DNA from 3 places in the Phycicoccus duodecadis genome. Region 1 is predicted to be linked to each of the others. Evidence: predicted binding sites of a transcription regulator. Region 1 holds the regulator's gene; each other region holds the start of a gene.

The links. Region 1 encodes LexA, which represses DNA repair genes until DNA is damaged. Its sites were predicted from a motif close to TCGAACANNTGTTCGA; they were not measured.
Region 2: the regulator LexA is predicted to act here: its motif matches at 4,473-4,488, upstream of ATL31_RS15210 (alpha-ketoglutarate-dependent dioxygenase AlkB).
Region 3: the regulator LexA is predicted to act here: its motif matches at 2,535-2,550, upstream of ATL31_RS06340 (HNH endonuclease signature motif containing protein).

Annotation. Positions count from the first base shown of each region.
Region 1 is NZ_PJNE01000001.1:611,891-621,173, forward strand. It holds gene ATL31_RS02780 (competence protein CoiA family protein) at 1-374, shown strand, start outside; gene ATL31_RS02785 (vitamin B12-dependent ribonucleotide reductase) at 545-3,520, opposite strand; gene nrdR (transcriptional regulator NrdR) at 3,578-4,075, opposite strand; gene ATL31_RS16385 (hypothetical protein) at 4,556-4,723, shown strand; gene ATL31_RS02795 (cobalamin-binding protein) at 4,758-5,609, opposite strand; gene ATL31_RS02800 (hypothetical protein) at 5,633-6,217, opposite strand; gene ATL31_RS02805 (LysM peptidoglycan-binding domain-containing protein) at 6,883-7,329, opposite strand; gene lexA (transcriptional repressor LexA) at 7,549-8,274, shown strand; gene ATL31_RS02815 (succinylglutamate desuccinylase/aspartoacylase family protein) at 8,398-9,283, opposite strand, start outside.
Region 2 is NZ_PJNE01000001.1:3,279,291-3,288,573, reverse strand. It holds gene ATL31_RS15240 (metal ABC transporter permease) at 1-828, shown strand, start outside; gene ATL31_RS15235 (Fur family transcriptional regulator) at 825-1,244, shown strand; gene ATL31_RS15230 (isoprenyl transferase) at 1,228-2,022, opposite strand; gene recO (DNA repair protein RecO) at 2,019-2,744, opposite strand; gene ATL31_RS15220 (DNA-3-methyladenine glycosylase 2) at 2,793-3,674, opposite strand; gene ATL31_RS15215 (SDR family NAD(P)-dependent oxidoreductase) at 3,716-4,402, opposite strand; gene ATL31_RS15210 (alpha-ketoglutarate-dependent dioxygenase AlkB) at 4,509-5,135, shown strand; gene leuA (2-isopropylmalate synthase) at 5,137-6,885, opposite strand; gene ATL31_RS15200 (1-aminocyclopropane-1-carboxylate deaminase) at 7,093-8,118, opposite strand; gene ATL31_RS15195 (GNAT family N-acetyltransferase) at 8,183-9,139, shown strand; gene ATL31_RS15190 (acyl-CoA-binding protein) at 9,140-9,283, opposite strand, start outside.
Region 3 is NZ_PJNE01000001.1:1,369,660-1,378,942, reverse strand. It holds gene nadC (carboxylating nicotinate-nucleotide diphosphorylase) at 1-724, shown strand, start outside; gene ATL31_RS06355 (VOC family protein) at 729-1,094, opposite strand; gene ATL31_RS06350 (flavin reductase family protein) at 1,149-1,778, shown strand; gene ATL31_RS06345 (NUDIX hydrolase) at 1,829-2,323, shown strand; gene ATL31_RS06340 (HNH endonuclease signature motif containing protein) at 2,655-4,259, shown strand; gene ATL31_RS06335 (GNAT family N-acetyltransferase) at 4,278-4,865, opposite strand; gene ATL31_RS06330 (class I SAM-dependent methyltransferase) at 4,948-5,628, opposite strand; gene ATL31_RS06325 (DUF3109 family protein) at 5,625-6,518, opposite strand; gene ATL31_RS06320 (Ppx/GppA phosphatase family protein) at 6,572-7,498, shown strand; gene ATL31_RS06315 (sugar phosphate isomerase/epimerase family protein) at 7,501-8,313, shown strand; gene ATL31_RS06310 (ABC transporter ATP-binding protein) at 8,372-9,151, shown strand; gene ATL31_RS06305 (ABC transporter permease) at 9,148-9,283, shown strand, end outside.

The sequences.
Region 1 (9,283 bases):
GTCCGGGGCAAATCGAGTACGCCCGCGTCTACGGGGACTGCAACACCGCCACCGAGAACAAGCGGCTCCGCGACGTCGCGAAGGCCGAACGTGAAGCGCAACAGGCCGAAAGAGAACAGCGATCCGCAGAACGCCAAGCCGAGATCAGACGGCGACGCGAAGCACTCGCGCTGAAGGAGCGACAGGCTGCCCGCGAGGTCAACCGTGGGACCACGGCCCTACCCACGCCGAGTCCCACCCCTAAAGTCTCGTCTTCAGCGCCTCATACCGAGACCGGGGCAGTCAAGTACACGAACTGCCTCACCTGTGGCATGTCACTCGCCGACGTGCTGATGAAGCGGGGGTACCACTTCGGCTGCGAGCCGCGGCGGTAGCCCCCGTACGACCCAACGCCTGAGGGCGGACCGCTCATGCGGTCCGCCCTCAGGCGTTCTTCTCAGATATCCGTTCTGTCACTGACACTCTCGTGAGAATCCACTGACATCTCGTGAGAATCCACTGACAATCCCGTGAGAATCCACTGACATCCGAGTGAGAACTGACATCAGCTGCAGCCGCTGGTGCTGCCGCAGCCTTCGCAGACGTAGCAGGAGCCGGCGGGGCGCATCTTGGTCCCGCAGGTCATGCACATCGGGGCGTCGGCGGCCTTGGAGTTGCCGAACGCCGCGAGCAGGTCGGCCGAGCTGTGGATCTCGGCGGAGACCTCGCGGGCCGAGGCCGCGCCGGAACCGGACGCCAGGGTCGAGGCCGACTCGGCGTCGCCGCTGGACTCGATGACCGTCGGGCCGGACGGCGCCGGCTCCTCGGCCTTCTTCGCCGAGGCGCCGATGCCCGCCGAGAGCGACTCGATCTCGCCCACGAGCTCCTCGTCGGACTCCGCGGCCTCCGGGGCGTACGAGCCGGTCTCGAGCTGGCGCGCCCGCTCCTCGGCCGTGTGGATGCCCATGTAGGACCGGGTGTCGAAGTCGAGGTGGTCGAGCGCCAGCCGCCGGAACACGTAGTCCATGAGGGACTGCGCCATCCGCACGTCGGGGTCGTCGGTCATCCCGGCCGGCTCGAAGCGCATGTTCGTGAACTTCTCGACGAACGTCTCGAGCGGCACGCCGTACTGCAGCGCGACCGAGGTGACGATCGAGAAGGCGTCCATGACACCGGCGAGCGTGGAGCCCTGCTTGCCGAACTTGAGGAACACCTCGCCCAGGCGGCCGTCGTCGTAGGTGCCGGCGGTGAGGTAGCCCTCGGCGCCACCCACGGCGAACGACGTGGTCTGGCTGGTGCGGCGCTTCGGCAGCCGCTCGCGGGTGGGCCGGTAGACGACCTTCTCCACGATCTGCGTTCCCTCAACCAGCGTCTGCGCGGCCTTGGCCGCGGCCGAGGCCTTGTCGGCCGCGGCGTCCTTGGCGGTCGAGCCGCCGTCGGAAAGGGGCTGGCCCACCTTGCAGTTGTCGCGGTAGACGGCCAGCGCCTTCAGGCCCGACTTCCAGCCCTGGATGTAGACCTCCTCGATCTCCTCGACCGTGGCGGTCTCGGGCAGGTTGACCGTCTTGCTGATCGCGCCCGACAGGAACGGCTGCGTGGCCGCCATCATCCGCACGTGGCCCATCGGGGAAATGGCGCGCGCACCCATCGCGGTGTCGAAGACCTCGTAGTGCTCGGTCTTCAGGCCGGGGGCGTCGATGACGTGACCCTTGTCGGCGATGTACTCGACGATGGCCTCGACGGTCTCCTCGGTGTAGCCGAGCTTGCGCAGGGCCCGCGGGATCGTGAGGTTGACGATCTGCATCGACCCGCCGCCGACGAGCTTCTTGAACTTGACCAGCGAGAAGTCGGGCTCGATGCCGGTGGTGTCGCAGTCCATCATGAAGCCGATGGTCCCGGTGGGGGCCAGCACCGACGCCTGGGCGTTGCGGAAGCCGTTCTTCTCACCGAGCTTGACGACGTCGTCCCAGGCCTTGGTGGCCATCCGGTGGACGTCCTTGTCGAGCGTGCTGACCGTGCGCACCGCGTCGTTGGCGGCGGCGTGCTTGCGCATGACCCGCTGGTGGGCCTCGGCGTTGCGGGCGTACCCGGCGTAGGGGCCGACGACCGCGGCCATCTCGGCGGAGCGCTTGTAGGCGGCACCGGTGAGCAGCGAGGTGATGCTGGCGGCCAGGGCCCGGCCACCGTCGGAGTCGTAGCCCAGACCACTGGCCATGAGCAGCGCGCCGAGGTTGGCGTAGCCGATCCCCAGCTGGCGGTAGTCGCGGGTGGTCTTGCCGATCGGCTCGGTCGGGAAGTCGGCGAAGCAGATCGAGATGTCCATCGCGGTGATGACGAGCTCGACGACCTTCTGGAAGGTGACGGCGTCGAAGGTGTCGTCGTCCTTGAGGAACTTCAGCAGGTTGAGGCTGGCCAGGTTGCACGAGCTGTTGTCGAGGCTCATGTACTCCGAGCACGGGTTGGACGCGGTGATCCGGCCCGACTCGGGGTTGGTGTGCCAGTCGTTGATGGTGTCGTCGTACTGGATGCCCGGGTCGGCGCACTCCCACGCGGCCTTGGCGATCTTGCCCATGAGCTCGCGGGCGTCGACGGTCTCGATGACCGAGCCGTCCTGGCGGGAGGTGAGCCCGAACTCGGTGCCCTCCTCGACCGCGCGCATGAAGGCGTCGGTGACCCGCACGGAGTTGTTGGCGTTCTGGTACTGGACGGAGGTGATGTCCTTGCCGCCGAGGTCCATGTCGAAGCCGGCGTCGCGCAGGGCGCGGATCTTGTCCTCCTCGCGCGCCTTGGTCTCGACGAACTCGACGATGTCGGGGTGGTCGACGTCGAGGACGACCATCTTGGCCGCGCGGCGGGTGGCGCCACCGGACTTGATGGTGCCCGCGGACGCGTCGGCGCCGCGCATGAAGGAGACCGGGCCGGAGGCGGTGCCACCGGAAGACAGCAGCTCCTTGGAGGAGCGGATGCGCGAGAGGTTCAGGCCGGCACCGGAGCCGCCCTTGAAGATGAAGCCCTCCTCCTTGTACCAGTTGAGGATGGAGTCCATCGAGTCGTCGACCGAGAGGATGAAGCAGGCGCTGACCTGCTGCGGGCTCGCGGTGCCGACGTTGAACCAGACCGGGCTGTTGAAGCTGAACACCTGGTGCAGCAGGGCGTAGGTCAGCTCGTGCTCGAAGATCTCGGCGTCCTCGGGGACGGCGAAGTAGCCGTGGTCCTTACCGGCCTTGACGTAGGTGAGGACCACGCGGTCGATGAGCTGCTTGAGCCCGGTCTCGCGCGCCTCGGTGCCCACGGCGCCGCGGAAGTACTTGGTGGTGACGATGGTGGAGGCGTTGACGCTCCAGAAGTCGGGGAACTCGACGCCGCGCTGCTCGAAGATCGTCTCGCCGGTCTTCCAGTTCTGCTGGACGACGTCGCGCTTCTCCCAGGTCACCTCGTCGTAGGGGTGGACGCCCGGGGTGGTGTAGATGCGCTCGATGCGCACCCCCTTGCCCTTGGCGGGCTTGCGGGCACCTGCACGTGCTCCGGCGATGTCGGTCATACGAGTTCCTCTCTTCTGCCCCCTCAGCCGGGAGCGGTGGTGACCTTGGTGTCTGTTCTACTGCTGGGGTCCGACAGGCCGCGTGGCCTGCGGTTCCTCCGCGGTGGCGTCGCGCTCGGCGCGCAGGAGGGTGATGGCCGACTCGAAGTCGTCGAGGGAGTCGAAGGCCTGGTAGACGCTCGCGAAGCGCAGGTACGCCACCTCGTCGAGCTCGCGCAACGGCTCGAGGACGGCGAGGCCGACCTCGTGGGCGTCGATCTCGGCGGAGCCGGCGCTGCGGATGGTCTCCTCGACCTTCTGGGCGAGGAGGGCGAGGTCGTCCTCGGTGACCGGGCGGCCCTGGCAGGCCTTGCGGACGCCGACGAGGACCTTGGCCCGGCTGAACGGCTCGGTGGCGCCGGAGCGCTTGACCACGCTCAGGCTGGCCGTCTCGACGGTGGTGAAGCGCCGACCGCACTCGGGGCACTGCCGGCGGCGGCGGATGGACGAGCCGTCGTCGGTGGTGCGCGAGTCCATCACGCGGGAGTCGGTGTGGCGGCAGAACGGGCAGTGCATGGCGCTGGGACTCCCTCCCCTGTGGATGGAACGGTGGACTGTGGTGTGAACAACCTGTGGACGACCGGTGTTTCCTGTTCACAACATGTGGACGAACTACAGCGGTGTAACCACTAGATGTTGTGCTCATCATGCCCCCGGTGTGACCGGCGACGCAAGCAGGCGGGGCCAAGAATCGTCCGAACGGCTGTTTGCGCAGGTCAGAGGGGGTGCAGGGGTGCGGCGTGTCGCTGCCGGCGGCGTGTCGGGGTACTACTGCTGGGGCTGATGTGACGGGAGAGGCACCACATCTAGGGGTCGAGCGCGCGGAAGGATGCCGGGCAGCCATCAGCCGTTCGGTCGTGTCGTCGCCCGTTCGGCCAGGCTCTCTCAGGAAGCCCTGCGGGGCGGCCGCGCTCCTTGTCACCGTGGAGGAGTACGCAGATCCACCGACGCTGATCAGGGAGAGCTCGGGTCATGAGGTACCACCTGGAAGGCCCCATGGGGCGCTATACCGAGTGCGCGACCGCCCGCCGCGGCAGCGCGGGCGACGACGCCGCCTCCCCCATCCTCGACGCCGTCGTCGTCGGGTTCGCCGCCCTGTCGTCCCTGCCCGCCCGCCTCGGCATCGACGGCCACGGCCCGCGCCGCTGCAAGCGGCACCACTGACCGCACCTCGACCCGCCGGACCCCGCCGGGTCGCTCAGGCCGGGGGATGCAGCACTCGCGCCAGCTCCTCCACCCCGTCGACCAGCCGCGGCCCGGGCCGGGCCCACTCCCCGTTCGCGTCGACCGCGTGCACCCGTACCGCCGCCGGCAGCAGCCCCGCGGCGACGAGGGCGTCCGCCTGCTCCTGCGCCCCGGCGCGGTCGTAGCCGCACGGCGCCACCACCACGACGTCGGGCCGCGCGGCCGCCACGTCGTCCCAGGTGACCCGGCCCGACCGCTCGCCGGCCGTCCCGAGCACGCACTCGCCGCCGGCCAGCGCGACCATCTCGGGGATCCAGTGCCCCGGCGCGTAGGGCGGGTCGGTCCACTCCAGCACGACCACCCGCGGACGCGGACGCCCCGCCACCGACCGCTCGACGGCCGCCAGCCGGTCGCGGCAGCGCGCCACGAGCGCCTGCGCCTCGGCTTCGCACCCCACGGCGGCGCCGATCCTCAGCACCGAGGCGAACACGCCCTCGAGGTCGTGCGGGTCGACGGTGAGCACCTCGGCGCGGCAGCTGAGATGGGCCAGCGCCTCGTCGACGGTCGCGGCGTCAAGGGCGCACACCGCGCACAGGTCCTGCGTGACCACCAGGTCGGCGTCCAGCCCGGCCAGGGCCCCGGCATCCAGCCGGTAGAGGTCCTCCCCCGCCGCGACGGCCGCGGCCACCGCGTCGTCGATCTCGCGCGGCGAGAGCCCCTCGGCCAGGGTCGTCGTCGAGACGATCCGGCGGCCTCGCGCCTGCGCCGGGTGGTCGCACTCGAAGGTCACGCCCACCACCTCGTCGCCCGCGCCCACCGCGAACAGGATCTCGGTGGCCGACGGGATGAGACTGACGACGCGCATCCCCCGACCCTAGGGGCCGGGTCTCAGAGCTGCGGGCCGCGGGCGCGCAGGTCGTCGACGTGCGTCATGGCCTCGCGCAGCTCTCCGAGCCAGGCCTCGGCGTGCTGGCCGACCAGCTTGACCGACCACGCCAGGGCGTCGCTGCGGGAGCGGGCCACGCCGGCGTCGACGAGGGTGTCGAGCACCGCGCGCTCGGGCTGGCGCAGGCGCGTCATCACCGGCACGGCGAGGTGGGTGAACAGGGCGGTGTGCTCGCCCACGCGGGCACCCCAGGACACCGTGCGGCCGTAGCGCGCCTGGGCCTCCTGGGCGACCGCCATCCGCTGCTCCCGGGTGTCGGCCCGGAAGCGCGAGATGCGGCCCTCGACCTCGCCGGGCGCCGTGTCGTGCGGCACCCCCGAGAGGGTGCCGACGACCACGATCTCCTCGCGGTCGACGGTGACGTCGAGCGCGTCGAACCAGCCGTCAGGCAGGCGGCCGGCGAACCAGTCCGGGGCGTCGTCGGCCGGCGGCAGGTCGCCCTGCTGCCAGCCGCCGCGACGGCCCCGGCCGGGGCGGCCGGCGCCGTGCTCGCGGGTGTCGTCGTCGGGTCGGTGTCCTGGGCGCATGTCGTTCTCCTTTGCAGTGATTACTTCATTACACCACTGCAGAACGACGCCGTCGAGACTTCTGTTCCCGGGCATGACGCTGCGCGAGCCCGCCACCCCCAGCCAGGGTGGGCCCGCGCCCCTGCGATGCGTCGCCCCCGTCCGGCGAGTGTGGACGGGGACGAGGCGTGCGACCCGGGGACCCTCTGTTGCCCCCGGGCCGCACGCCTACTCCCCCGGACTCAGGCTCTGGTGCACGAGCGCTGCCGTAAACGCGTGGTGCCAGCCTCCGGAGGATGCGATACCCCGGGCTCCGCACCCACACGTCCACAGCCACCGGCCCGAGCCGCCACAGTGGACGACCGGGTGGTGCGTGGCGCGGTAGGTGCTCCGCCGGCGGGGCTGCATGTAGGGAGTTTCGTGGCGCGCCCGCGCGGTGGACAGCGCTGAGCACGCCCTCTCGGTCGTCCAGCGCCGGACTCCGACAGGACGGGCCATCCCCCCTCGGCCGTTCGGTCGATGGGGGCAGGGTGTGGCAGCAAAGGGACAGGTCGGCGGAGGCCGCCACGGACAGCACGAAGGGCGTCACCCCTCCTGCACGGAGGTGACGCCCTTCGGCGTCCTGAGTCGGGTCGAGGGACTCGGACGAGGGGGGCCGACGGGGCTGCCAGCCCGACGCCGGCGGGTCAGCCGCGGGGGATGACGAGCCGCTGGCCGGCGCTGACCTGGGCCGTGCTCAGCCTGTTGGCCAGCTGGATGGCGAGGACGCCCTGGCTGACGGACAGGCCCGGGAGCTCGGCCGCGGCGACCTCGGACAGGGTCTGCCCGGCGCCGACGGTGACCGCGTGCTCAGCGGTGACGGCGCCGGCATCGCCGACGCCCCCGAAACCCAGGACGGCGGCCACCACGAGCGCGGCCAGCACGAGCAGGGCGAGACGGCCGCGGGCCGTGAGGCGCAAGCCCTCGGACACGCCGCCCTCGGACACGCCGCCCTCGGACACGCCGGCAGCAGGACCGGCGCCGCCCCGCACGACGACGAGCCGGGGCCCCTGCGGCAGCGGGTGGACGAAGCCCTCGGTGGGCTCCCAGGCGATCGCACTCATCATGTCCTCCATCCCAGCGGCCAGTGCCACCGTCGAACCGTTGTTCGATAGAACGTCTGTACGAGTTGTAGCACGGATGTTCGACCGGTTCAAGACACGCGTCGTAAGAATGTTTGAATCCCCTGTACGAACCGCGTAGGCTGTTCTCATGCGCACCAGCCTGCACATGAGCACCGACAAGCCGGCTGACCTGCGATAACACCCCGATCCGGGCGCTCCTGGGGCCCCGGACGCAGCGAAAGGGTCGAGATGGCACGTCCGAGGAACGCCGACATCCACGAGATGCCCGACCGGGGCGACGGCGGGGAGCTCACGCACCGCCAGCGCAAGGTCCTCGAGGTGATCCGCAACGCCATCGACCGTCGCGGCTACCCGCCGAGCATGCGCGAGATCGGCGAGGCCGTCGGGCTCACCTCCCCCAGCTCGGTCGCGCACCAGCTGTCCGCGCTCGAGCGCAAGGGCTACCTGCGCCGCGACCCCAACCGGCCGCGTGCCATCGAGGTCCTCTCCCCCGACACCGCCGACGAGGGCGGCTACCGGCGCAGCGCCGAGGTCGAGCACGACGACGTCGACGTCACCGGCATCCACGACGACCGCCCCGAGGCCACCTACGTGCCGGTGCTCGGCCGCATCGCCGCCGGTGTGCCGATCACGGCCGAGGAGGTCGTCGACGACGTCTTCCCGCTGCCCCGGCAGATCGTGGGCGAGGGCTCGCTGTTCCTGCTGAAGGTGGTCGGCGACTCGATGATCGACGCCGCCATCTGCGACGGCGACTGGGTGGTCGTGCGCCAGCAGCCCAACGCCGACAACGGCGACATCGTGGCGGCCATGCTCGACAACGAGGCCACCGTCAAGACGTTCAAGCGCAAGGACGGCAAGGTGTGGCTGATGCCGCACAACCAGGCCTTCGACCCCATCGACGGCGACCACGCGACCATCCTCGGCAAGGTCACCGCGGTGCTGCGGCGCGTCTGAGCCGCTGCCTGGCCGGTGAGCCCGTGGCGCACCGGCCAGGCTGCGGTGCAGCGGTCACCTGGGACCGGTGCGGATCGGGGTGACCGGAGTGGAGCAGGATGACCGGGGCCGGGCCGGCTCGGGTCAGGCCTCGACCTCGGCGATGTGCACGACCGCGTCGCCCGAGGTCACCAGCGGAGCCTCGGTGCGCCCGATGACGACGCCGGCCCGGTTGGCGTGCACCAGCCGCACGCGCTTGCCGAAGGAGTCGAACAGGCCGCCGAGGCGCTGACCCTCCTCGACGCGCTGGCCGAGGCCGGCCTCGAGGTGGAGCATCCCGGTGCCGCGGGCCCGCACCCAGCCGCTGCGCCACGAGACCTCGGAGGCGGCCGGCGGGTCCTCGGCCACGGGCTCGGTCATCCCGAGCGCGGCCAGCACCCGGCGCACCCCCAGCACCCCGGCCTCGACGGCCCAGGCATCCATCCGCCAGGCCTCCCCCGCCTCGTAGAGCAGCACCGTGGCCCCGTGCTCGCGGGCGGCGTGGCGCAGCGAGCCGTCGCGCACCTTGGCGTGCAGCATCACCGGCGCGGCGAAGGCGGCGGCCAGCTCGCGGGTCCGCGCGTCCTCGAGGTCGGCGCGGATCTGCGGGAGGTTGGTGCGCCGGTCGGAGCCGGTGTGCAGGTCGATGCCCACCTCGCACTGGTCGACGACCTGGGTCATGAACAGGTGCGCGATGCGGCCCGCCAGCGAGCCGCGGGGCGCCCCGGGGAACGAGCGGTTCAGGTCGCGCCGGTCGGGCAGGTAGCGGCTGCCGTTCATGAACCCCAGCACGTTCACGATCGGCACGGCGATCAGGGTGCCGCGCAACGTCTTCGGGTCGAGGGCGGCCAGCACCTGGCGGACCACCTCGACGCCCACGGCCTCGTCGCCGTGGATGGCGGCGTCGACCCACACCGTGGGGCCCTCCTCACGGCCGTGGACGACGCGGATGGGCAGGTCGACGTCGGCGCCGGTGACCAGGCGGGTGATG
Region 2 (9,283 bases), 2.7 Mb from region 1:
GGCATCCTCACCGGGCAGCAACCGGTCTTCACCGCCCTGCTGGCGGCCGTGGCCGCCGGGGTCGCCATCGAGCTCATCCGGGCCTCGGGCCGGACCAGCGGCGACGTCGCGCTGGCCGTGATGTTCTACGGCGGCATCGCCCTCGGAGTGGTCCTCATCGCGAAGTCGACGGCCACCAGCCCGGCCAACCTCACGGCCTACCTGTTCGGCGCCATCCTCACGACGAGCTCCGGTGACCTCCTGGTCCTCGCGGTGCTGGCCGTGGTCGTGCTGGTCACCACGGTGCTGCTGCGGCCTCGCTTCTTCGCCGTGGCCAACGACGAGGAGTACGCGCGCGCCGCCGGGATGCCCGTGATGGCCTACAACCTCGTGCTGGCCGTGCTCACCGCGGTGACCGTGGTCGTCTCGATGCGGGTCGTCGGGCTGCTGCTCATCAGCGCCCTGATGATCATCCCCAACGCCACGGCCCAGCTGCTGGCCCGCAGCTTCGCCGCCAGCGTGCGGTGGGCGGTGCTGCTCGGCGTGCTGTGCAGCGTCGGCGGCGTGGTCGTGTCGTACCAGGCCGAGACCCCGTCGGGCGGCACCATCGTGCTGCTCGCCATCGCGGCGTTCCTCGTGGTCAACCTCGGCGCCACCGTCGTGGCGCGGCTGCGGCGCGCCGCCCACGCCCGGGCCGAGCGGCACGACCACGAGCACGGCCCGGTGTGCGGGCACGCGGCGGTCGAGCACGGCGACCACGTCGACTACCTGCACGACGGGCACCGCCACGCGGCCCACGAAGAGCACTACGACGAGCACGGCGAGCACGAGGAGGTGGGGACGCGATGACCGACGCGAGCACCCGCCCCGAGCGGCGCCCCACCCGCCAACGCGCGGCGCTCAGCGACGAGCTGGCCGGGACCGCCGAGTTCCGCTCGGCCCAGGACATCCACGCCTCGCTGTCGGCGTCCGGCACCCGGGTCGGGCTGGCCACCGTCTACCGCAACCTGCAGGCGATGGCGGCCGACGGTGAGGTCGACGTCATCCGTACCACCGAGGGAGAGTCCGTCTACCGGGCCTGCGCCAGCGAGCAGCACCACCACCACGTCGTCTGCCGGGGCTGCGGGCTGACGGTCGAGGTCACCGGCGACGCCGTCGAACGCTGGGCCGAGGCGGTCGCCCGCGACCACGGCTTCAGCCACGTACGGCACACCCTCGAGATCGACGGTCTCTGCGCCGCCTGCGCCGTCAGGGACCCGCGGTAGGAGCGTCGACGGCCCCGCCGTAGCGGCGCTCGCGGTCGACGTACTCCTGCACGGCGGCCCAGAGGTCGCGCCGGTCGTAGTCGGGCCAGAGCCGGTTCTGGAAGACCATCTCGGCGTACGCGCTCTGCCACAGCAGGAAGTTGCTGGTGCGCTGCTCACCCGACGAGCGCACGAAGAGGTCGACGTCGGGCATGTCGGGCTCGGGCAGGTAGCGGGCCACGGTGCGCTCGTCGACGCTGGAGGCCTTGAGCCGGCCGGCCGCGACGTCGTGGGCGATGCGCCCCACCGCGTCGCCGATCTCGGCCCGGCCGCCGTAGTTGACGCAGAAGTAGAGCGTCAGGCCGGTGTTGTGCCGGGTGAGCTCCTGGGCCGTCTCGAGCTCCTTGATGACCGAGCCCCACAGCCGCGGGCGGCGCCCGACCCACCGCATCCGCACCCCCCACTCGTGCAGGTGGTCGCGGCGGCGGCGGATGACGTCGCGGTTGAAGCCCATGAGGAAGCGCACCTCGTCGGGGCTGCGCTTCCAGTTCTCGGTGCTGAAGGCGTAGGCCGACAGGTGCGTGACCCCCACCTCGATGGCGCCCGCGACGACGTCGAGCAGGGCGGCCTCGCCGGCCTCGTGCCCCTTGGTGCGGGGCAGGCCGCGCTGGTTGGCCCAGCGGCCGTTGCCGTCCATGACGACCGCCACGTGCCGCGGGAGCTTCGCGGCGTCGACGACCGGAGCCACGGCGCCGCTGGGGTGCGGGAAGGGGCGCGCGTAGGGGGTGGGGCCGCTCACCGCTCCACCATACGGAGGCTGCGGATGCCGCGTTCGAGATGCCACTGGAGGAACGCGGCGGTCAGGCCGCTGCCCTCGTGGCGGTGCCGGTCGTCGGAGGCGTCGGCCGGAGCCCAGTCGCCGGCCAGCAGCGCGGCGAGCAGGCGCAGCGTCTCGGGGGCCGGGGCGGCCGAGCCGGGCGGGCGGCAGACGGGGCACACCACACCGCCGGCCGCGACGTGGAAGGCGCGGTGCGGCCCGGGCGCCCCGCACTTGGCGCAGTCGTGGAAGCTCGGGGCGTAGCCGCCGATGGCCATCGCCCGCAGCAGGTAGGCGTCGAGGACCAGCCCGGCGTCGTGGTCGCGGTCGGCCATCGAGCGCAGGGCGCCCGCCAGCAGCAGGTACTGCTGGAGCGCCGGCTCGCGCTCCTCGGTGAGCCGGTCGCAGGTCTCGAGGACCGCGACCGCCGAGGTCCACGACCGGTAGTCGCGCGAGATCGTCTCGCCCCAGGAGTCGAGGGTCTCGACCTGGGTCACGGTGTCGAGGTTGCGGCCCTCGTAGCACTGGACGTCGATGTGCATCCCCGGCTCGAGCCGCGCGCCGAAGCGTGACTTGGTGCGTCGCACGCCCTTGCCGACCATCCGCAGCTTGCCGAGGCGGCGCGACAGGACGGTGACGATGCGGTCGGCCTCACCCAGCTTGTGGGTGCGCAGGACGATCGCCTCGTCGCGGTAGAGGGGCACGGACCCATTGTCGGGGGCGGGGCCGACAACGCGGTGCTCCCCCGCCGCTCAACGCGCGGCCGGTGGGTCGAGGGCGTGGTGGGTCCAGAGGTGCACCACCGCCAGGCTGCGGTGCGGCGCCCAGGCCCGCGCCCTCCGGCCGGCCTCGGCGGCCGTGACGCCGCCCATGGCGCGGCGCAGCACCAGGTCGCCGGGCAGGAAGACGTCGGGGTCGCGCAGGCAGCGCATCGCCACGAGGTCGGCGGTCCAGGGACCGACGCCGGGCAGCGCCAGCAGGGCCGCCCGAGTGGCGGCGCGGGCGTCGTCGTCCGGGGACGGGCCGAGGTCGAGCCCGTCGGCCACCGCGCGGGCCAGGGCCACGAGGGTTCGGGCCCGCGCGCCGGTGACGCCGGTCGCCCGCTGGAGGTCGTCGGGGTCGAGGGCGGCCACCCGACCGGCCTCGGCCGGGCCACGGTCCACGCCGGCGACGGCGGCCAGCCGCCCGGCGAAGACGCGCCCTGCGGCGACCGAGACGTGCTGCCCCACGACGACGTCGGCGGCCGCCTCGAACGGGTCCGGCGCCCCCGGCACGCGCAGCAGGGGGCGGGCGCGGACGAGGGGACCCAGGTCCGGGTCGCCGGCCAGGGTCGCCGCCGCGGGCCGAGGGTCGAGATCGAGACCCAGCCAGCGCCGTCCTGCGGCGAGCGCCGCCTCGGCACCGGCCCCCCTCGCGCGCAGGGTGGCCGTCCCGGCGGCCGGCAGCACGACCTCGAGGGCGGCCCTTCCCTCACAGGTCGAGACCGGGCGACGGTGCCGCGTCCCGCCATCCGGGTCGGTGGCGACGGCGTCGACCCCGGGGACCGCGTGTGCGACCAGCCAGGCGCGCACGCCGGCCAGGTCGAGGGCGACGTCGACCTGGTCCTCCACCGTCCCCGTCCGCGTCGTCGCCACGGCGCCATCCAACCGGATGCCCGCGCGGGGACCGCGGGCGGTCAGCCGAAGTCGGTCGAGGCCAGCTCGCGGGTGCCCGCCTCGACCGCGTCGAGTACCGCCTCGGCCACGACCGACGGCTCGAGGCCCTGGGGCAGGCGCGGCGCCTCGCCCGAGAGGCCGCGCCCGACCAGCCCGGTCTCGGTGTGGGGCGGCCGCACGTCGATGACGTCGACGCCCGTGCGGCGCAGCTCCTTCACGAGGGCGCGGTCGGCCGCCGTCAGGGCGGCCTTGGTCGCCGAGTAGGCCGCCATCCCGGCCATCGGCTGCTCGGCCAGGACGGCGCTGAGGTTCACCAGGAAGCCCCGGCTCCGCGCGAGGGCGGGCACGACCCGGCGCGCGAGGAAGAGCGGGCCGACGACGTTGGTGAGGAAGAGCTCCTCGACGACGGCGTCCGGCGTGTCCACCAGCGCCCCGAAGGCCGCGACCCCGGCGGCGTTCACGACGCCGTCGAGGCGGCCGTGCGCGCGGGTGGCGGTCTCGACCAGCCGCTCGCCCAGGGTGGCGTCGGCGAGCTCGCCCACGACGACCTCCGCGCCGTCGAGCACCGCCCGCAGCCGCTGCCCGTCGCGCCCCACGAGGACGACGGAGGCGCCGCGGGCGGCGGCACCGCGCGCGAGGTGCGAGCCCAGCACCCCCGAGGCTCCGACCACGGCGACGACGGCTCCGGACAGCGGGTGTGCGCTCATGGGGCCACTCCATCGCGCGGCCGCCTCCCCCGAGCCCCGTACCGGCGGCTGGGCCGGCGCGCCGTCGAACCTGGACAGACGTTCGATTCCCCCGTACGGTGGGGGCATGGCCGTCCTCCAGGGCTCCCTCCTCGACCTCGCCGACGGGATCGAGGTGCGTCCCCTCGGCGCCACCGTCACCCGGCGCGATCTGACGCACGGCGCCTGGGTCGACCAGCGCACGGCCTGGGTGGGCGGCGCCGACGAGCTGTACGAGGCGCTGCGCCGTGACGTGCCGTGGTTCGCGGAGCGTCGCCAGATGTACGACTCCATCGTCGACGTGCCGCGGCTGCTCAGCTTCTACGGTGAGGGCGACCCGCTCCCGCACCTGGCGCTCGAGGAGTGCCGCGACGCCCTCTCGGCCCACTACGCGGCCGAGCTCGGCGAGCCGTTCGTCACCGCCGGGCTGTGCCTCTACCGCGACGGGCAGGACTCGGTGGCGTGGCACGGCGACCGCATCGGGCGCAGCCGTGAGCAGGACACGATGGTCGCCATCCTCTCGGTCGGCTCGCCCCGCGACCTTTTGCTGCGCCCGCGCGAGGGCGGGGAGTCGGTGCGGGTGCCGGCCGGGCACGGCGACCTGGTGGTGATGGGCGGCTCGTGCCAGCGCACCTGGGACCACTGCGTGCCGAAGACGGCCAGGTCGGTCGGCCCGCGCATCAGCATCCAGTTCCGCGTCCGCGGCGTCCGCTGACTCAGCGGTCGGCGAGCGCCCCGTCGCGCTGGGCCCGGTTGACCGCCGAGAGGATGGCGCGCAGCGAGGCCTTGACGATCGACTCGTGCAGCCCGACGCCCCACAGGACCCGCTCGCCGACGGCGCACTCGACGTAGGCCGCGGCACGGGCGTCACCGCCGGCCGACAGCGCGTGCTCGTGGTAGTCGAGCACCCGCACGTCGACCCCCAGCGTCGCCAGGGCCGCGGTGAAGGCGTCGATGGGGCCGTTGCCCCGGCCGCTGATGTCGGTCTCGACGCCGTCGACCAGCACCGTTGCCTCGATGCGGTCCATCCCGTCGTCGTTGCCGGTGATGGTCGAGCGCAGGGGCGCGAAGTGGGCCCAGCGCCGCTCGGAGTCCTCGGCGTGCAGGTACTCGTCTTCGAACATCTCCCAGATCTGCGGGCCGGTGAGCTCGCCGCCCTCGCTGTCGGTTCGGCGCTGGACCACTCCGCTGAACTCCACCTGGAGGCGGCGCGGCAGGTCGAGCCCGTGCTCGGCCTTGAGCAGGTACGAGACCCCGCCCTTGCCCGACTGGCTGTTGACCCGCACCACGGCCTCGTAGGAGCGGCCGATGTCGTGCGGGTCGATCGGCAGGTACGGCACGCCCCAGTCGAGGTCGTCGATACCGGTGCCGGCCGCCGCCGCCCGCTTCTCCATGTCCTCGAAGCCCTTCTTGATGGCGTCCTGGTGGGACCCCGAGAAGGCCGTGTAGACGAGATCGCCGCCCCACGGGTGCCGCTCGTGCACGGGCAGCTGGTTGCAGTGCTCGACGGTGCGCCGGATCCCGGCCATGTCGGAGAAGTCGATCTGCGGGTCGATGCCCTGGCTGAACAGGTTCATCCCCAAGGTCACGAGGCACACGTTGCCGGTGCGCTCGCCGTTGCCGAAGAGACAGCCCTCGATGCGGTCGGCGCCGGCCAGGTAGCCGAGCTCGGCCGCCGCCACGCCCTCACCGCGGTCGTTGTGCGGGTGCAGGCTCACCACCACCGACTCGCGCCGCTCGAGGTGGCGGATCATCCACTCGATGGAGTCGGCGTAGACGTTGGGGGTCGCCATCTCGACGGTCGCGGGGAGGTTGATGATCATCTTGTGGTCCGGCGTCGGGTCGATGACGTCGATGACCTCGTTGCAGATGCGCACGGCGAACTCGAGCTCGGTGCCGGTGCAGGACTCGGGCGAGTACTCGTAGTAGACGTCGGTGTCGGGGACGGTCTCCTCGAGCTTCCGGCACAGCCGCGCGGCCTGGAGGGCGATGTCGACGATGCCGTCCTGGTCCATCCCGAACACCACCCGGCGCTGCAGCACCGAGGTGGAGTTGTAGAAGTGCACGATCGCCTGCTTGCTCCCGCGGATGGCGTCGAAGGTGCGCTCGATGAGGTGGTCGCGGCTCTGGGTGAGCACCTGGATGGTCACGTCGTCGGGGATGTGGCCGCCCTCGATGAGCTCGCGGCAGAAGTCGAAGTCGGTCTGGCTGGCGCTGGGGAAGCCGACCTCGATCTCCTTGTAGCCCATCCGCACGAGCAGCTTGAACATCTGCATCTTGCGCTCGGAGTCCATGGGGTCGATGAGCGCCTGGTTGCCGTCGCGCAGGTCGACCGCGCACCAGCGCGGGGCCTGGGTCATGACCTTCTCGGGCCAGGTGCGGTCGGGGAGCTCGACCTGGATCTGCTGCTGGAACGGCACGTACTTCTGGGTCGGCATCCCGGAGGGCTGCTGGGGGTGGATCATCGCGTCTCGTCGCCTTCGTCTCGTCTGCGGGTGGGCCGACCTGGTGCAGCACGGACTCCGCGACGAGGGGCGGCCGGTGTCAGGCCCCGTCGCGGCAGCGAAGGAGGAGGCGAGTGGTTCGCACGGGTCGAGCATGCCACGCGCCCCGGACCGCGCCAACCCCGGGCGGGGGCCCGGCCACGATGCGGGACGGCGGTGCCGCAGGGGTCACCGGCCCGGCCACAGCGAGTGGTAGGCATTGATCGCGGGCTGGCCGCCGAGGTGGGCGTAGAGGACGGTGGAGTCCTTGGGGATGTCGGCGCTGCGGACGAGGTCGACCAGCCCGGCCAGCGACTTCCCCTCGTACACGGGGTCGGTGATCATCGCCTCCAGCTCGGCGCCGAGGCGGATGGCCTCCATCGTCGAGTCGACGGGGATGCCGTACCGGTCGCCGGCCCAGTCGGGCAGGAGGGTGAGCTCGTCCTCGCGCAGCTCACGGCCGAGCTCGATGACCTCGGCGGTGCGGCGGGCAATGCGCTCGAGCTGCGCACGGGTCTTCTCGAGGGTGGCCGAGGCGTCGATGCCGATGACGCGGCGACGCACGCCGATGAGGTCCTCGAGCGCCGCGAACCCGGCGACCATCCCCGCGTGGGTCGAGCACGTGACGGTGCAGACCACGATGGTGTCGAAGTGCACGCCGAGTGCCTTCTCCTGCTCGGCGACCTCGAAGGCCCAGTTCGCGAAACCCACTCCCCCGAGGGGGTGTTCACTGGCCCCGGCCGGGATGGCGTACGGGGTGCCGCCGGCCTCCTCGACCTCGCGGAGGGCGTCCTTCCACGAGTCGCGGATGCCGATGTCGAACCCGGCCGGGTCGAGCCGGGAGTCGGCGCCCATCATCCGGCTCAGCAGGATGTTGCCGACCTTGTCGTTGACCGGGTCGTCCCAGGGGACCCACTTCTCCTGCACCAGGCGGCACTTCAGGCCGAGGTGGGCGGCCACGGCGGCCACCTGGCGGGTGTGGTTCGACTGGTAGCCGCCGATGGAGACCAGGGTGTCGGCGCCGCTGGCGAGGACGTCGGGGACGATGTACTCGAGCTTGCGCACCTTGTTGCCGCCGAAGGCGAGGCCGCTGTTGACGTCCTCCCGCTTGGCCCAGACCTGCGCGCCGCCCAGGTGCTCGCTCAGCCGCTTCAGGGGATGCACCGGGCTGGGGCCGAAGGTGAGAGGGTACCGGGGGATCTCGGGCAGGCGCATGGTGCTGGTCTACCACCGGTAATGGGGATGCGGGGCCGGGCCGCCGTCCGCCACGCTGGTGCGCGTGAGCGACCCGACCCACGCGCTGAGCGACGCCCTGCCCGCCGGATACACCGCCCGTCCGCTCGGGCTCGCCGACCTCGACGCCGCGTACGCGGTCTACGCGGCGGCGCAGGTCGCGGACAGCGGGATGGTCGCGCTCGAGCGGGCCGACATCGAGGCCGACTGGTCGCGGCCGAGCATGGACCTGGCGCACGACACGGTGGGGGTGCTCGACGCCGCAGGGGTGCTGGTGGGGGCGGTCGAGGTGGCGCGGCGGGGGACGCGGGCCGAGGCGGCGGTGACGCGGGCCGCACGGGGGCTCGGGGTCGGGACGTGGCTGGCAGGGTGGGCCGAGCGTCGGTCGGCGGCGGTCGGCGCGGCCTCGGTGGGGCAGACCGTGCCCCGGGGCTCGGCCGGGCAGCGCCTGCTCGAGGGGCGCGGGTACCGACCCGGGTGGACGTCGTGGGTGCTCGAGCTGCCGGAAGGGGCCGAGATCACCGACCGCGCGCTGCCCGTGGGGTACTCGGTGCGCATGGCCGAGACGTCGCGCGACCTGGAGGGGGCGTACGAGGTCATCCAGACGGCGTTCGCGGAGTGGTCGGACCGCACCGGTGAGACGTTCGACGAGTGGGCCGCGGGGACGGTGCGCCGGCCGGGATTCGAGCCGTGGAACCTGCGGGTGGTGGTCGTCCAGGACGCGGTGGTGGGGGCCTGCTTCACCGTCGTCGACGAACGCGGGTGTGGCTTCATCGGCCAGGTGGCGGTGGCGCGCGAGCACCGGGGGCGCGGGCTCGCGCAGGCGCTGCTGGCCGACGGCTTCCGGGGCGCGCGCGAGCACGGCGCGGTGCGCAGTGAGCTGTCGACCGACAGCCGCACCGGGGCGTTGGGCCTCTACCAACGCGTGGGGATGCGGGTCGCGGCCACCTGGGTGCACCTGGTGCACGACCACGAGGCGGCGGACGGGCCCTCCCCCGCCTGACTAGGCCCGGGTGAGTCCCGCCACCAGGTCGACGTACCCGGCCCGAGCAGCCTCGGCGTCCATCCCGCGCACGCCGGCCCACGCGTCGTACTTGGCGCGGCCGACGAAGTCGATGAAGCCGGGACGGTCGCCGGTGACGTCGCC
Region 3 (9,283 bases), 760 kb from region 1:
GGCGGGGCTGCCCGTGGTGGCGCTCGTCCTGGCCGCGGTCGACCGGCGCATCGGCACGGGTGCCGTCGGGTGCGAGCTGCTCGCGGCCGACGGCGACACCGTGGTGGGCGGTGACCGGCTGGCCACCCTGCGGGGCCCGGCCCGCACCATCCTGGTCGCGGAGCGGACGATCCTGAACATCCTGTCGCGCACCTCGGGGGTGGCCACGCACACCCGCCGCTGGGCCGACGAGCTGGAGGGCACCGGCGCCACCGTGCTCGACACCCGCAAGACGACCCCCGGGCTGCGCGCGCTGGAGAAGTACGCGGTGCGCTGCGGCGGCGGCACCAACAAGCGGATGGGCCTCTACGACGTCGCGATGATCAAGGACAACCACAAGCTCGCCGCGGGTGGGCTCAGTGCGGCCTACGACGCGGTGCGCCGGGCCTACCCGGACGTCGACGTGCAGGTCGAGGTCACCACGACGGCCGAGGCGGTCGAGTCCGTCGCCGCTGGGGCGCGGTTCCTGCTGTGCGACAACATGTCTCCGGCACTGCTGCGCGAGACGGTGGAGGCCGTGCGGGGGAGTGGCGAGAGCGTGGAGGTCGAGGCCACGGGCGGCCTGACGCTCGAGGTGGCGCGTGAGTACGCCGACACCGGGGTCGACTACCTCTCGGTGGGCGGCCTCACCCACTCCTCGCCCATCGTCGACATCGCCCTCGACCTCGAGCCGGGCGGCGTCTGAGCGGTCAGTCCCGGGCCGGCCACTGCCGCACGACGACGCAGACGGTGGTGCTGTCGAGGAGTGCGAACTCGCGCGCGCCCCACGGGCGCAGGCGAACGGTCGGCAGGTTGGGGTGGAGCAGGTCCGGCCGGCGCGCGGCCACGTCGCGGTGGACGGCCTCGACGTCGTCGGTCTCGAGGCCGAGCTCGGGCCGCTCCGAGTGGGCCGCCGCCTCGGCGTTCTGGCAGAGCTGGATCTTCGCGCCGTCGCGCTCGAGGACGACGAGGTCGCCGTCGCGGTGCACGACCGTCATCCCCAGGCCGTCGGCGAACAGGTCGAGGCCGACGGAGAGGTCGGCGTAGAAGACGGTGCCGACGAAGCGGGTGAGCATGGCCCAGTATGGGTCGGCCGGGGCCGGCGGCGCGAGCGGTCGTAGGGTCGGGGGATGCGCCACGAGCTCCCCGTCCAGCACGGTCCCGAGGCCGAGCGGATGCGCGCCGGCGCGGCCTACCGGCTGATGACCGCCTCGGTGGTGCCGCGCCCCATCGCGTGGGTGAGCAGCCGGTCGGCCGGCGGCGTCGACAACCTCGCCCCGCACTCCTTCTTCACGGTCGTCAGCACCGACCCCGCGATGCTGGCGTTCACGTCGGTGGGGCGCAAGGACACGCTCAACAACATCGAGGCCACCGGCGAGTTCGTCGTCAACGTCGCCACCGAGCCCGCGTTCGAGGTCGTCAACGGCACGAGCGCCGACTACCCGCCCGACATCGGCGAGTTCGACGCCCAGGGGGTCGAGCGCGAGCCGTCGCTCACGGTGGCGCCCCCGCGGGTCGCGATGTCGCCGGTCGCCTTCGAGTGCCGGCTGCACGAGGTGCGCCCGACCGGGAACTGCTTCGTGGTGGTCGGGCTGGTGCTGCACGTGGCCGTCGCGGAGTCGGTGGCGGTGGGTGACGACATGCTGCGCCGCCCGCACGTCGACATCCGGGCCCTCGACCCGCTCTCGAGGCTGGGTGCCGACGAGTGGGGGCGGCTGGGCGAGATCCGCGAGATCAGGCGGCCGACGTACGACGGCTGAGGCCCGCGGGAGGGCGGGGGCGGGCGCCAACGGCTCCGTAGGGTGGGGCGATGGCGACCCCCGACTTCATCCTGGCGCTGCGTGAGCGGATCGGGCACGAGCTGCTGTGGTTGCCGGGGATGACGGCCGTGGTCCTGCGCGGCAGCGAGGTGCTGCTCGTGCGGCGGGCCGACACGGGGGAGTGGACGCCGGTCACGGGCATCTGCGACCCCGGCGAGCACCCCGCGACCACGGCCGTGCGTGAGTGCCTGGAGGAGACCGGGGTCCGGTGTGCGGTCGAGGTGTTGGCGTGGGTGCAGGTGACCGGGGTGGTCGAGTACCCGAACGGTGACCGCACGCAGTACCTCGACCACGTGTTCCGCTGCCGGTACGAGTCCGGCGAGGCGCACGTGGGCGACGACGAGTCGAGCGAGGTGGGGTGGTTCCGGCTGGAGGCGCTGCCGCCGATGGCGGCGATGTACGTCGAGCGGGTGCAGGTCGCGGTCGGGCACGAGGGGGCCACGCGGCTCGAGCCGGGAGCGGGTTCGGTGGCTGCCGGCGGGTGAGCCGCGGACACGCCCGCTCGGCGATGGTCTTTCGTCGGATCCCGCGGATGAGGGTGGGGGCGTTCGTCGCACCTTCACAGACGGCCTTGATGGCGGGCTCCGCGGTGCTCCGGTGAGCATGGCCCCATCCCTTCCCCTCGGGTAGCCACACCTGCCTCACCCGTTGCACTTCTGGCGGGAAAAACGTTGCCAGAAAGTTCGATTGGTCTCCTCGAACGCTTGTTCGTGTCACCCTGATCGGGTAAGATCGTGGGTACGGGGAAGGGGGATTCCGATGACAGTGACGACCGGTCCGCAGGACGTTCTGAGTGCCGCACGTTCAGCGCGTCAGATGTTGACGGACGCTCTGTCCCCGAGCGAGCTGCGCGGGTCGCAGGAGGAGTGGGCGCAGGCTCTGGGCGAGCTGCAGGCGGTGATCGACACCGCGACCGCTGCGCAGGATGCCGCGATCGTGCGGCTGGCGGCGATCGAGCCGCACGTCCTGGATGACGGGGAGGTCATCGACACCCACTGGGCGCTGGGGCACGTGGCGTTGGACGCTTCGGCGATCGTGTCCGGGGTGCTGGCCGTGACCGCGGTCCACGCCGAGCGGCGCGTGCGAGCGGCGGTGCGACTGGCGGCGGACGGGCCCGAGGGGACGCTGACGGAGACCGGGCTGCGGGGGTTGCACGACGCGATGGGTGCCGGCCGCCTGGACGCCTACCGGGCGTCGGTGGTGGCGACCGAGCTGGAGGAGGCACCGGCCGATGTCGCCGCGTCGGTGGTCGGCGGTCTGCACGAGTACTTCGGCAGCGAGGACGGGCCGCGGTTGCGGCGCCGGGTCCGGCGGATGCTCGCCCGGATCTCGCCCGACCTGCTGCGCCAACGCGCCGTCCGCGCCCGGTCCGAATGCCGCCTCGAACGGTGGGTCGGCGAACCCGGGGTCGACACCTGGCACGGCACCTTCCCCTCCGAAGAAGCAGCCCAGGCCTGGGCCGCGATCGACGCCCTCGCCCAGCAGTACGTCACCGACGGCGTGTGCGACCGCGTCGACCGGGCCCGGGCCAAGGCCCTGACCGACCTGGTGGCGGGCAACGCGACCATCGACGTCCAGGTCGTCCACACCATCGCGGCCGATGCCGCCGCGACCGGTGCCGCCGCGACCGGTGCGCCGGTGACCGGGACCGCGGCCAGCGGGGGAGCACCCGGCGACCTGGTCGAGGTCACCGGCCTCCGCCCCGGCGAACCCACGCTGGTCTCCAGGGACTGGCTCGACCGTGCCAGCGCCCACCCGACCTCGGACACCAGCGCCGGCCGGGCCGCACCCCGGCCGCGGGGCAAACCGGCGAAGAGCCCCGCCCCGTGTGACCCGCTCACCGGCGCCCTGCTCGACCTCGCCGGCGCCCTCACCACCGACACCTACCGCCCCGGCAAGGCCCTGGCCGCGCTGGTCAAGGCCCGCGACGGGCACTGCCGCTTCCCCGGCTGCCACGTCGCCGCCCGCTTCTGCGACCTCGACCACGTCACCCCCTGGCCCACCGGACCCACCAGCGCCACCAACCTGGTCTGCCTCTGCCGCCGCCACCACCGCATCAAACAACGCTCCGGCTGGCGGGCGGTTCTCCATTCCGACGCCACCCTCACCTGGACCGACCCCACCGGACGGGCCCGCACCACCCACCCCGTCGACCACCTCCACCGCGCCGTCCTACCCGACACCGGCACCGACCCCGCCCCCATCACCTACAACCCCCGCCTCGTCACCCCCGACGCACCCCACAGCACCCTCGAGTACCACCTCGAACACACCCTCGGCCCACCCGAACCGAGCCGACCCCGCCCCCGCTGCCGGATCGACCACCACCACCCGACAGCCGCCGGCGCCCACCTCACCTACACCGCAACCCATCCACCCCGGCACAAGCCACCCGAGCCCGAGGACCACCCGCCCTTCTGAGTCGCGCCGTCGTCCCGGTCAGCGTGCGGCGGGCTCCACCGTGCGGCGCATGACCGTGTTGCGCAGCCCCTTGGCCCGCACGAACTCGAACCCCGCCTCCTCGTACATCGTGCGCGTGCCGTTGTAGACGAACGAGTTGTTCATCCGCTTCTCGCCGATCTCGTGCGGGTACCCCTCGACGACACCGCCGCCCGCCGCGGCGATCAGGTCGAGCGCGCCGGCCAGGGCCACCTTGGCCAGCCCCTGCCGCCGGTACCGCTTGTCGACGAAGATGCACGTGACCCGGTAGTCCGGCAGCAGGTCGGCCTCGGCCAGGTACTGCTTGCCGTGGTGGATGGAGGGCAGCTCCTCGGGCGTGCCGTACTCGGCCCAGGCCACCGCTTCGTCGCCGACCATCACGAGCGCGGCGTGCGCCTCCCCGGCCTCGACCAGGCGCCGCTTCAGGGCGCGGTTGCCCTCGTACCCCTGCCCCCGCTCGGCGCAGTCGGGGTGGAACCAGATGCACCAGCAGCCGCCGAAGATGCCGTGGTGGCGCTCGACCAGTCCGGCGAACGCGTCCCACGTCTCGGCGGTCAGCGGCCGGATCGTGTGCTCGAGAGTCTCCATGCGGCCGATGCAAGCACGCCCAGCGGACGATCCGCGTCCGGATGTGCGGGCGCGTCCTCCGCGCTCCGGGGCGGGCGGCCCCTCAGGAGCGGCGCCACCGCAGCGCGACGGCGTAGTCGACGACCAGCCCCTCGTGCTCGGCCAGCACGTCCTCGGCGGCCGGCCCGGGCAGCTCGATGCGGACCACGGCCTCCAGGTCCTCGCGCCGCTCGAACGTCCACGCGATGGTGAGCCGCTCGGTGGTGAAGCCCTGCCGGTCCCAGAACCGCTGCACGGCCAGTGCGTCGTACGTCGGGTACCCCCGCGCGAACCAGGCCCCGAACGTCGAGCGCGTCGCGTCGTTGTCGACCACGGCGAGCAGCCCACCCCGCCGCAGTACCCGCGCGGCCTCGGCCAGCCCAGGCTCGCATCCCGGCCCGAAGAAGTACGCCCACCGCGCGTGCACGACGTCGACCGAGGCGTCGGCCAGCGGCAGCGCCTCCGCGCCGGCGGCCACGACCCGGGCCGTCGACCCGGCGCCCGCCACCCGCGCCGCCGCACGGGACACCAGCGGCAGGTGCGGCTCGACCCCGACCACGCGCGCCCCGCGCGCGGCGAACCGCGGCAGGTGGAAGCCGGTGCCACAGCCGACGTCGAGCAGGTCGGCCCCAGCGAGCGGGTGCAGGGCGTCGAGGGTCGTGTCGATGACCCCGGCCCGGTCGGACGCGAGGTTCTCGAGCTCGTAGACGTCCGGGGTGTCCCAGATGTTCGGGCTGGGGATCACGGGGCCGTGGCGTCGGTCACCCCGGCCCCCGGCAGCGCCGTGGTGCCGCGCCGCCGCTTGACCCGCTCGCGCCGCCCGCCGACGGTGTCGGCCTCGATGGTGGCGGGGTGGACGAGCAGCGGGATGAGCGTGCGGGCCCCGGCCGAGCGGGCGTGGCGCACCATCGCCAGGTGCGCCTCGCAGCGCAGCACCAGCTCGTCGTACGCGGCGCGGCCCATCAGCTCGACCAGCTCGGCGTGGTTGCTGCGGTACACGGGCTCGCGCCCCACGTGCGCCTCGGAGGTGCTCGAGCAGTACCAGTCCAGGTCGTGCCCGCCCGGCCCCCACCCGCGCCGGTCGTACTCGGTGATGGTGACCTCGAGGTACGAGGTGTCGTCGGGCCGCTCGACGGTGCGGTACGAGCGGCGGATCGGCAGCTGCCAGCACACGTCGGGCTTGGCGGTGTGCGGCGGGATGCCGGTGAGTACCGCGTGCTGGTGCAGCGCGCAGCCGTCGCCGGCCGGGAAGCCGGGGCGGTTGAGGAAGATGCAGGCGCCGTCGACGACCTTGGTCTTGCGGGCGCCGTCCTCCTTCTCGGTCCAGGCCGAGAGGCGGGCCGGGTCCTTGTCGCCCCGCCGGCCGCGCCCCGGGTGGTGCTCCCACTCGTCCTCGCCGAGCTGCGCGACGACCGCGCGCACCCGCTCGACGTCGTCGTCGTCGGTGAAGTGCGCGCCCAGCGTGCAGCAGCCGTCGTCGGGCCGGTCGGCGTAGATGCCCTGGCACCCGACGCCGTAGACGCACGACCAGCTCGAGGTGAGCCAGGTGAGGTCGACGCGGAAGCGCTGCCCCGGCTCGTCGGGGTCGGTGAACTCGGCCCACGTACGCGGGATGTCGAGGGGGGCTTCGGGCACGCGCCCACCCTATGCACGCCGGGAGCCCCCCGGGCAGCGACTACGTTGGGCCCATGCGCCTCGGGGTCATCGACGTGGGTTCGAACACCGTGCACCTCCTCGTCGTCGACGCCCACCCCGGCGCCCAGCCGCTGCCCGCCAGCAAGCACAAGATCGACCTGCGCCTCTCCGAGCACGTCGACGACGCGGGCCGCATCGCCGACGAGGGCCGCGACCGGCTCGCCGACTTCGTGGCCGAGTGCCAGGAGGTCGCCCAGGACCAGGGCGTCGAGGACCTGCGGGGCTTCGTCACCAGCGCCGTCCGGGAGGCGCCCAACGGCCAGGCCGTCCTCGAGCACGTCATCGAGCGCACCGGGGTGGCCCTCGACATCCTCTCGGGCGAGGAGGAGGCGCGGCTCACCTTCCTCGCGGCCCGGCGCTGGTTCGGCTGGTCGGCCGGGACGCTGCTCGTCGCCGACATCGGCGGCGGCTCGCTCGAGCTGGCCGTGGGGATGGACGAGGAGCCCGACGCCGCGGTCTCCATGCCGCTGGGCGCCGGCCGCGTGACCCGCGACCTCCTGCGCGGCGACCCGCCGTCGCCCGACGACGTCAAGGAGGCCCGTCGCCGGGTCCGCGCCGCCATCGGCAAGGAGCTGCGCCCCATCGCCAAGGCCGGCACGCCCGACCGGGCCGTGGGCACCTCCAAGACGATGCGCTCGCTGGCGCGCATCTGCGGCGCGGCGCCGAGCTCGGAGGGGATGTACGCCCCGCGAGCCCTCCCGCGCGACGAGCTCTCGAAGCGCCTCCCCGACATCGCCGCCATGACCGCCGACCAGCGGGCCGGCCTGCCCGGGGTCTCGCCCGCCCGCGCGCGCCAGATCCTGGCCGGGGCCATCGTGGCCGAGGCGACCATGGACCTGCTCGGCCTCGACCAGCTCGAGATCTGCCCCTGGGCGCTGCGTGAGGGCATCCTGCTGCGTCACCTCGACCGGATGGGCTGAGCGTGGCCGCCACGCGCTCGCACCGCACCACCCCGCGGGTCGGCCTGTCGAGCTCGTCGGTCTACCCCGAAGGCGCCGCCTCGGCCTTCGCCACCGCCGCCCGGCTCGGCTACGACGGCGTCGAGGTCATGGTCTGGACCGACCCGCTGACCCAGGAGGCCGGGGCGCTGCACTCGCTCGCCGCCCACCACGGGGTGCCGGTCCTCTCCGTGCACGCCCCCACCCTGCTGGTCACCCAGGGCGTGTGGGGGAGGGACCCGTGGGGCAAGGTCGACCGCTCGGTCGAGCTCGCCCTCGAGGTCGGCGCCCCCACGGTGGTGCTGCACCCGCCGTTCCGCTGGCAGCGTGAGTACGCGCGCGGCTTCGCCGACGGGGTCGCGCTGCGCGAGCACGACACCGGCATCCGGCTGGCGGTCGAGAACATGTACCCCTGGCGCGGCCCCCGGGCCCGCGAGGTCGAGGCCTACCTGCCGCACTGGGACCCCGTCGAGCAGCCCTACGACCACGTGACGCTGGACCTGTCGCACACCGCGACCGCCGGCTCGGACGCCCTGGGGCTGGCCGAGCGTCTCGGCCGGCGGCTCGCGCACCTGCACCTGGCCGACGGGTCGGGCTCGCCGCTGGACGAGCACCTCGTCCCGGGCCGTGGCACCCAGCCGTGCGGCACCGTGCTCGAGCGCCTCGCCGCCGGAGGCTTCACCGGCGACGTCGTCGTCGAGGTCTCGACCCGCACGGTGGACGCCGCCCAGCGCGACCTGGACCTGGCCGAGTCGCTCGCCTTCGCGCGGCTGCACCTCGACACCCCCGCGGCCTGAGCCGGCCCGTCCGCCGGCGGTCCTTGTGCCGCGGCATCCCGAGTGGGAGGTTCTGGGGGTGGCCGGGACCGGCAGCCGAGCGCAGCCATCACCGCCCGTCGACGACGCGGTGGTGGTCGAGCACCTGTGCGTCGTCCGCGGCGGCCGCCCGGTGCTGCCCGACCTCTCGCTGCGCGTGCCCACCGGCCAGGTCGTGGGGCTCCTGGGCCCGAGCGGCGGCGGCAAGTCGACCCTGATGCGCGCCGTCGTCGGCGTCCAGGTGGTCGAGAGCGGCACCGTCACCGTGCTCGGCGCTCCCGCCGGGTCGCCCGCGCTGCGCCACCGGGTCGGCTACCTGACCCAGGCGCCCAGCGTCTACGGCGACCTCAGCGTGCGCGACAACGTGCGCTACTTCGGGCAGGTGCTCGGCGCACCGCCCGACGCCGCCGACCGGGCAATGGATGACGTCGACCTCGCCGACCACGCGGGGGTCCGGGTCGACCGCCTCTCGGGTGGGCAGCGCTCGCGGGCCAGCCTGGCCTGCGTGCTCGTGGGCTCGCCCGACCTGCTGGTGCTCGACGAGCCGACGGTCGGCCTCGACCCGGTGCTGCGCCGCGACCTGTGGGCCCTCTTCGGGCGGCTGGCCGCGGCCGGGGCCACCGTGCTGGTCTCGAGCCACGTGATGGACGAGGCCACCCGCTGCGACCGGCTCCTGCTGCTGCGCGACGGCCACATCCTCAGCGACTCGACGCTGCCGGAGCTGCTCTCCCGCACGGGTGCCGCCGACGCCGAACAGGCCTTCCTGACGCTCGTGGAGTCCCGCGGCGGGACGACCCGCGGCGAGGAGGCGGCCGGATGAGCCCCCGCATCACGCTCGCCACCGCGGCCCGGGTCCTGCGCCAGCTGCGCGCCGACCACCGCACCGTCGCCCTCATCGTGGTCGTGCCGTGCGTGCTGCTGGGGCTCCTGGCCTGGGTGTACGCCGACGCGC